2 regions of the Paucibacter soli genome follow, and region 1 is predicted to be linked to the other one. Evidence: predicted binding sites of a transcription regulator. Region 1 holds the regulator's gene; the other holds the start of a gene.
What was found. Region 1 encodes HrcA, which represses chaperone genes, less so after heat shock. Its sites were predicted from a motif close to TTAGCACTCNNNNNNNNNGAGTGCTAA; they were not measured.
Positions count from the first base shown of each region.

Region 2: the regulator HrcA is predicted to act here: its motif matches at 1,214-1,240, upstream of rpoH (RNA polymerase sigma factor RpoH).

Region 1 covers NZ_JBBHJW010000003.1:14,688-18,783, forward strand. Annotated here, with positions in the region: gene WG898_RS08145 (TetR/AcrR family transcriptional regulator) at 1-24, opposite strand, end outside; gene WG898_RS08150 (HNH endonuclease) at 251-808, shown strand; gene WG898_RS08155 (outer membrane lipoprotein) at 913-1,398, shown strand; tRNA gene WG898_RS08160 (tRNA-Ile) at 1,468-1,544, opposite strand; gene hrcA (heat-inducible transcriptional repressor HrcA) at 1,604-2,623, opposite strand; gene WG898_RS08170 (NAD kinase) at 2,693-3,568, shown strand; gene recN (DNA repair protein RecN) at 3,568-4,096, shown strand, end outside.
Region 2 covers NZ_JBBHJW010000001.1:22,567-26,662, reverse strand. Annotated here, with positions in the region: gene WG898_RS00130 (SCO family protein) at 1-191, shown strand, start outside; gene rpoH (RNA polymerase sigma factor RpoH) at 239-1,162, opposite strand; gene WG898_RS00120 (chemotaxis protein CheW) at 1,328-1,834, opposite strand; gene WG898_RS00115 (CHASE domain-containing protein) at 1,942-4,096, opposite strand, start outside.

The DNA of each region.
Region 1 (4,096 bases):
GCTGGGGTCTGGCGTAGCGGTCAAGGCAGGTCCTGGGGGTTTTGGCGCAGCTTGCATAATAAAACGAACGGTCGTTCTATTTTTGCCCAAAAGCCAAGCCTGGCAAGCCGGGTTTTGTCGCAAGTTCTAGGGGAAGCCGCCTAGAACCGCACGTTTGATGGGCCATTCGGCCGCGCCGAGCCTGGCCCTGCGAGCAAGGCTTGAGTTAGCGCGCACTAATGCAGTACGCTGCGGGCAGGAGGTCAACGCTGTGGATGTGCTGCAACTTGATATCTCGGGCAGACCGCAAGCCTGGATCACGACCAAGGAAGCCGCCGTGATCTATGCCAGCGACGGCGTGGCCTGGACGCTGGGCGACCCCTGCCATGTCTTGCGCGGCGGCCTGCAGCGCCGCACCGGCATGCAATCGCGCATCGAGGTGCATCCCATCATCGCGGTACGCGGCGCCGTGCCCTCGCGCGCCTGGCGCCAGGCGCCCGCCCTCTCCAATCCCAAGCTGTTCGCGCGCGACCGCTACGTCTGCGCCTACTGCGGCCACAGCCATCATCCCGACGACCTGACCCGCGAGCACATCGTTCCCAGCTCGCGCGGCGGCTACGACAGCTGGATGAACTGCATCACCGCCTGCAAGAGCTGCAACGGCCGCAAGGGCAACCGCATGCCCGAGGAGGCCCATATGAGCCTGCTCTACCTGCCCTATGTGCCCAGCCTGCACGAGGACATGATTCTGCGCGGCCGCCGCATCCTGGCCGACCAGATGGAGTTCCTGCTCGCCAGCGTGCCGCGCTCAAGCCGCCTGCATGCGTAGACAGGTCCCATGACCTCGGTCATGGCCGCCGGTAAAGACGTGTAATCGGGTCAACGCCCAAGCCCGCGGCAACGTTGGGCTTCCACGACTTATCCGGAGGAACCATGCCCATCAAGAAACTGATCGCCGCCGCCGCCGTGGCGGCCCTGGCCGCCTGCTCGACCACCAGCCCCGACGTGGTGCAGCGCGGCGACGCACAGCGCATGTCTCAGGTGCAGGATGCCACCGTGCTATCGATCCACCCCGTGACCGTGGACGGCAGCCAGAGCGGCGCCGGCGCCGTTACCGGCGGTGTGATCGGCGCAGTGGCGGGCTCCAGCGTCGGTGGTCGCCGCGAGGGCCAGGTTGTGGGCGTGCTGGGCGCCGTGGCCGGTGCGGTGATAGGCAACGCTATCGAGCGCAACGCCACTCGCGAGGAAGCGGTCGAGATCCTGCTGCAGTTGCGCAATGGCGAGCGTCGCTCGGTGGTGCAGGCCAAGGCCGGCGAAACCATCATGGCCGGCGACGCCGTGGTGCTGGTGACCACCGGCGGCAAGACGCGCGTGACGCGGGCGCCGGCTGTGGCGCCGGCGCCTGCGCCCGCACACTGATCGTCCGCTCAGAAGCAAGAAGGGCTTGGCAGATTCGCCAAGCCCTTTGTGTTTGCTGAGGGAGATGTCTGGTAGGCCGTGCAGGACTTGAACCTGCGACCAAAGGATTATGAGTCCTCTGCTCTAACCAACTGAGCTAACGGCCCTGAGTAAGAAACTGCCCTGGCCGGCGCCAGGAGCGCGGATTGTATAGGGCAGTTCGGCCCTACTTCTGCGACAGCGCGTTGCTGACCATGCGCGAGGTGATGTCGACGATCTGGATCATGCGGTCGTAGGCCATGCGGGTGGGGCCGATCACGCCCAGGGTGCCCACCAGCTGGCCATCCACCTCGTAGGGCGCGGAGACGATGGAGAGTTCCTCGAAGGGCACGACCTGGCTCTCGCCACCGATATAGATGCGCACGCCTTCGGCACGGCTGGAGACGTCGAGCAGGCGCATCAGCTGGGTCTTCTGCTCGAACATCTCGAACAGGCGCCGCAGGCTGCCCATGTCGTTGTTGAAATCCTGCACGGTGAGCAGGTTGCGCTCGCCGGAAATCACCACGCGCTCTTCCTCATGCTCCAGCGCCTCGGTGCCGACCTGCACGGCGGTATTCATCAGCACGCCGATCTCGCCCTTCAGCGCATCCACTTCGCTCCTCAGGCGCTCGCGCACCGCCTCCAGGGTGAGGCCGGCGTAATGGGCGTTGAGGCGGTTGCTGGCCTCGGCCAGCTCGGCCTGGTTGAGGTCCTGCGCGGTGAAGATCACGCGGTTCTGCACATCGCCGTCGGGCGACACCATGATCACCAGCACGCGCCGCTCGCCCAGGCGCAGGAATTCGATATGGTGGAACACGCTGGGCTTGCGCGGCGCGGTCACCACGCCGACAAAGCTCGACAGGCTGGACAGCAGATGCGCGGCGCTGGCGATCACGCGCTGCGGCTGGTCGGGCTGCAGCTGCGTCTCGATCGGCCGCGCGTCCGCGCCCAGCAGGGCCGGCTGCGCGGTCAGCATGGTGTCGACGAAGAGGCGGTAGCCGCGCGCGGTGGGAATGCGGCCGGCACTGGTGTGCGGGCTGGCGATCAGGCCCAGCTCCTCCAGATCGGCCATCACATTGCGTATCGTCGCGGGCGAGAGCTCCAGCCCCGATGCCTTGGACAGCGTGCGCGAACCCACGGGCTGACCGTCCGCGATATAGCGTTCGACCAGGGTTTTCAGCAGTGATTTGGAGCGCTCGTCGAGCATGGCTTTCATTGTACGGACAGGCCCGCCGGGTCCCGCAAGTGCTCGCAACCCTGTGGTGTAATTCTGCGCATGGCCAAGCGATTCCGTCATGTGGCGTTAGTGGGCAAGCACCAGGCCAGGGGCATACGCCCTGTGCTTGAGGAGATTGCCGAGTTCGTGGCCGGCCTCGGCCTGGATGTCTCGCTGGAGCGCGAGACCGCGCTGAACACCGGCATCACCGCTTTTGACGCCCTCTCCAACGATGAATTGGGCCGCGAATGCGACCTGGCCATCGTGGTCGGCGGCGACGGCACCATGCTGGGCTTTGCCCGCGAGATGGCAAGACATGGCACCCCGCTGGTGGGCATCAACCAGGGCCGGCTCGGCTTCATCACCGATATCTCGATCGAGCGCTTTCGCGAGGCGCTCGAGCCCATCCTGGCCGGCACCTATGAAAAAGAGCAGCGCGCCATGCTGGAGGGCGCGGTCTGGCGCGATGAGCGCATCATCTTCGAGGGCCTGGCCCTCAACGACGTGGTGGTGAGCCGCGGCGCCACCGCCTCGATGGTGGAGCTGCGCGTGGACGTGGGCGACGAGTTCGTCGCCAATCTGCGCGCCGACGGCATCATCGTCGCCTCGCCCACCGGCTCCACCGCCTATTCGCTCTCGGCCGGCGGGCCCATCCTGCATCCCAGCATAGGCGGCTGGGTGCTGGTGCCGATCGCCTCGCACACGCTCTCCAACCGCCCCATCGTGCTACCCGACCTGGGCGAGATCCGGCTGGAGATCGTCGCCGGCCGCGATGCCAGCGTGAATTTCGATATGCAGAGCCTGGCCAGCCTGCTGCACGGCGACTGCATCACCGTGCGGCGCTCCAAGCACAAGGTCTGCTTCCTGCATCCCACCGGCTGGAGCTATTACGCCACGCTGCGCCGCAAGCTGCGCTGGTACGAGGGAGTGAGCTGATGCTCAGGCGCTTGAGTCTCAGGGATTTCGTCATCGTGCCCGAACTGGAGCTGGACTTCGGCGCGGGCTTCGCGGTGCTTACCGGCGAGACCGGCGCCGGCAAGTCCATCCTGATCGACGCCCTGCAGCTGGCGCTGGGCAGCCGCGGCGATGCCGGCGTGGTGCGCGAGGGCGCGGCGCGGGCCGAGATCACGGCCGAGTTCGACCGCCCCGCCGCCCTGCACGACTGGCTCGGCGAGGCCGGCTTTGATGGCGACGACGATGGCCTGCTGCTGCTGCGCCGTGTCATCGACGCGCAGGGCAAGAGCCGCGCCTGGATCAATGGCAGCGCCGCCACGGTGGCGCAGCTGCGCGAGCTGGCCGATGCCCTGCTGGACATCCACGGCCAGCATGCCTGGCAAGGCCTGACCCGCGCGCCCGCGGTGCGCGCGCTGCTGGACGGTTATGCCGGCATCGACGCCGTGCCGGTGGCCAGGACCTATGCCGAATGGAAGCGGGCCAGCGAGGGCCTTGAGGCGGCGCAGGCGC
Region 2 (4,096 bases), on a different contig from region 1:
AGACGGCACGCGAATTCAAGGTCTATTACGCCAAGGTGCCGGGCAAGACGCCCGAGAGCTACACCATGGACCACACGGCGGCCAGCTTCATCTTCGACACCCAGGGCAGGGTGCGCGTGTTCGCCCGCTACGGTGCCGGCGCCCAGGCCTTGGCCGACGACATCAAGCTGCTCTTGAACGAGCGCTCGTAAAGACAAAGGCCCCTCGCAAGGGGCCTTTTGCATGCTGCAGCAGTGGATCAGGCCGTCTCGGCCAGGGCCTTCTTCATCTTCTTCATCGCCGCCACCTCGATCTGGCGGATGCGCTCGGCGCTGACACCGTATTCGGCCGCCAGCTCATGCAGGGTCATGCCGCCGCTGCTGTCATCATTGACCTTGAGCCAGCGCTCTTCGACGATGCGGCGGCTGCGCTCGTCCAGCACCGCCAGGGCGCGCGAGATGCCGTCACCGGCCAGCGCGTCGCGCGAGCGGCCCTCCAGCACGCGCGTCGGCTCCTGGCTGTCGTCGGCCAGGTAGGCGATGGGGGCGAAGCTCTCGCCGTCGTCATCGGTCTGGGGCTCCAGGGCCACGTCGCCGCCCGCCATGCGGGTCTCCATCTCCAGCACTTCCTCGCGCTTGACCTTGAGCTCGCGGGCCACATGGTCCACCTGGGCCTCGGTGAGGGTGTTGCGATGGGCCTGGCCCTCGGCGGCGTTTTCCTCCTTCAGGCTGTGCTTCATCGAGCGCAGATTGAAGAACAGCTTGCGCTGCGCCTTGGTGGTGGCCACCTTGACCATGCGCCAGTTGCGCAGGATGTACTCGTGGATCTCGGCCTTGATCCAATGCATCGCGTACGACACCAGGCGCACGCCCTGCTCGGGGTCGTAGCGCTTGACGGCCTTCATCAGACCCACATTGCCCTCCTGGATCAGGTCGCCCTGGGGCAGGCCATAACCCATGTACTGGCGCGAGATCGACACCACCAGGCGCAGGTGCGAGAGCACCAGCCGTCCGGCGGCTTCCAGATCGCCATGCTCGCGCAGGCGGCGCGAGAAGGATTGCTCCTCCTCGGGGGTCAGCAGGGGCAGGCGGTTGACGGCGCTGATATAGGCATCCAGATTGCCCAGCGAGGGCAGCAGCGCCCAGGGGTCGCGTACCTGCAGTGCAGTGGCGTTGGACATCATGCTCATGGCGTTTTCACTTCTCCCAGCCGTTATGGCTCGATATTGGACATATTAGCACTCATGGCAAATGAGTGCTAATGGCTGAGAAAAAGTGAACTCACTAAGGTATTGCAGGACTTATGGCGAGGGTGTGCACTAACTTTCAGCGCCGCGACCGGTCGCCGATCAGTCAATCAGGCCGAAATCCGGGCTGCCCACCATGCTCTCGATGTCCAGCAGGATGAGCATGCGCTCGCCGACCTTGCCCAGGCCCGTGACGAAGCGGGTGTCGATGGCGGCGCTCACCTCCGGTGCCGGCTTGATGGCGTCGGCATCGAGTTCCAGCACGTCCGACACCGAGTCCACCACCACCCCGACCACGCGCGAGCAGACGTTCAAAACGATGGAGACGGTGAAGGCGTTGTACTCGGCCGGGCTGCCCAGGCGCAGGCGCAGGTCAACGATGGGCACGATCACGCCGCGCAGATTCACCACGCCCTTGACGAAAGCGGGCGCATTGGCAATGCGGGTGGGCGCCTCGTAGGAACGGATCTCCTGCACCTTCAGGATGTCGATGCCGTATTCCTCGGTGCCGATGCGGAAAGTCAGGAACTGCCGGCTGGCAAAGGACTTGCGATCGTCGGCGAGCGTCAGCGCTTGATTGGGGCGGGTGGCCAGTTCGGTTGTGCTCATGGGGCGAAGGCTTGGGATGGTTCGATGGTTGGACGCGCTGCCCGCTATTGTGCCAAGCCGGGCCGGCGGCGATGCGGCAAAAAGCCGCGCCGCTCCGGCCCTTGTGCTCAGGGCGCTGCGCCAGGCAGCTCGACCACAAAGCTGGCGCCCTGGCCCGCCGCGCTGCGCACCGTCAGGCTGCCCTGCATCGCTTCCACCAGGCGCTTGCAGATCACCAGGCCGATGCCGGTGCCCTCGGCCTGGCCGAGCTCACGCCCGAGCCGGTTGAAGGGCTGGAACAGCTGGGCCTGTTGCGCCTCGCTGAGACCCAGGCCGGTGTCGGTCACAGTAATCTCGACACGGCCATTGCCCAAGGCCTGGCTGCTTACCCGCACCTGACCCTGAGGGTGGTTGTACTTGATCGCGTTGCTGAGCAGATTGGTGAACACCTGCTTGAGGCGCGTGGCATCCGCATAAACCTGTTGCGCGTCGGCCGCCAGTGCCACGCTGTAGGCAATGCCGCGCCCGGCAGCGTCGGCCTCCAGCATGGACCAGCTCGATGCCAGCAAGGGTTGCAGCGCCTGCGGGGCCAGTTCGAGCTTGAGTGCACCGGTCTCGATGCGCGACCAGTCCAGGGTCTCGTTGATCAGCTCCAGCAGATGCCAGCCGGCCGCGCGACTCTGTGCCAGCCAGCCGCGCTGCTGCTCGCCCAGCTGCGTCTCGCCGCCAAGCTCCAGCAACTGGGTGTAGCCCAGGATGGCGTTGAGCGGAGTGCGCAACTCATGGCTGATGCGCGAGAGAAACTCGTTCTTGGCCTGGTTGGCCGCCTCGGCCGTGCCGCGGGCACGCTCCAGTTCGCGCAGCCTGAGCTGGTCGGTGACGTCTTCCACCACGCCCACCAGCCGGAACGGCTCGCCGCGCGCATCGCGCTGCATGCTCACCAGGGCGCGCACCTGCACGATCTGTCCGGACTTGGTGATGTAGCGCTTGTCGCGGCGATAGCTGTCGATCTCGCCGCGCAACAGGCTGCGACCCAGGCGCAGGTCCTCGGCGCGGTCGTCCGGATGGGTGATGGCGATGCTGGAGCGCTGCATCAGCTCCGCACTGCTGTAGCCCACCAGGCGGCAGAAATAGGGATTCACCTGCTGCGGCACGCCGCGCAGATCGGTGAACACCAGGCCCACCGCCGCGTGTTCGAAGATGTTGCGGAAGCGTTCCTCGCTGGCATGCAGGGCCTCGGCCGCGCGTTCGCGTTCCTGCACCTCGCGGCGCAACTCGGCGGTGCGCTCGGTCACCAGGTCGGCGATGCGCCTGGCGCGACCGGTCACGGTCAGCAACAGAGCGCCCAGCAGGGCCGTGCTGATCAGACCGACCACGGCGAACAGCAGGCTGCCCATGCCGTCGTGGCTGGGCATGGGGCCGGCGGCCCAGGCACGCAGTTCCCAGGCCCGGCCGGAGAACTGCAGCTTGTGCACGCGGCTCAGGCGCGGCAGCGTCTGCGCCGCGCAGCCGGGCTTGCCGGCCAGCAGGGGCCGGGCGGTATGTGGATCGGTATCCACCAGGCAGAAGGCCAGGTAGGGTGCGCTGGCACGCATCACGGTGTCGAGCAACTGGTCGGGACGGAGCGTCGCGAAAACCATGCCGCGCAAGGCTTGCTGGCGCAGCGCCTCATCTGCCGGTTCGCCCGCGTAGACCGCCTGGTACAGCACCACGCCGGTGCTGTCCCCGCTGTCCTGCGAAAGCCCGAAGCCAGCGGTGGCCGCGGGCAGGCCGGTGCGCGCGGCGTGCTCGAGCGCGGGGCGCGCCTGCGGCACAGCGCGGATGTTGACGCCCGGTGCGCCGGCATTGCGCTGCAGGGGCTCGATTAGGCGTATTGCCAGCCTGTCTTCATCGATGGGGGGGCTCAGGTCGCCGGGGCGCTGGCGCTCATGCACGCGGAAATCGCCCAGACCCTCGCGCCGCGCCGCCTGCTCAAAGGCGGCCAGCTCGCTAGTGCCCACCCGCGCGGCCCAACCCAGCGCCAGCAGGCGGCTGCCGGCCGCCATGCGCGCCACCGTGCCGCGCTCGAAATCGCGCCGCGTGAGGTTCGGATGCAGGCTGAACAGCAGCTGGTTGGCGGCGAGCGCCTGTAGCGGCTCCTGCAGCGCCACCTCGAGTGCATTGGAGGCTGCCAGTGCATCGCGTTCGAAGGCCTGACGCTGGCCCTGCGTTTCCCAATCGATCACCTGCGAGGTGGCCAACACTATCAGCAAGGTGGCGGCCAGCATGGGCAGGGCCACGCTG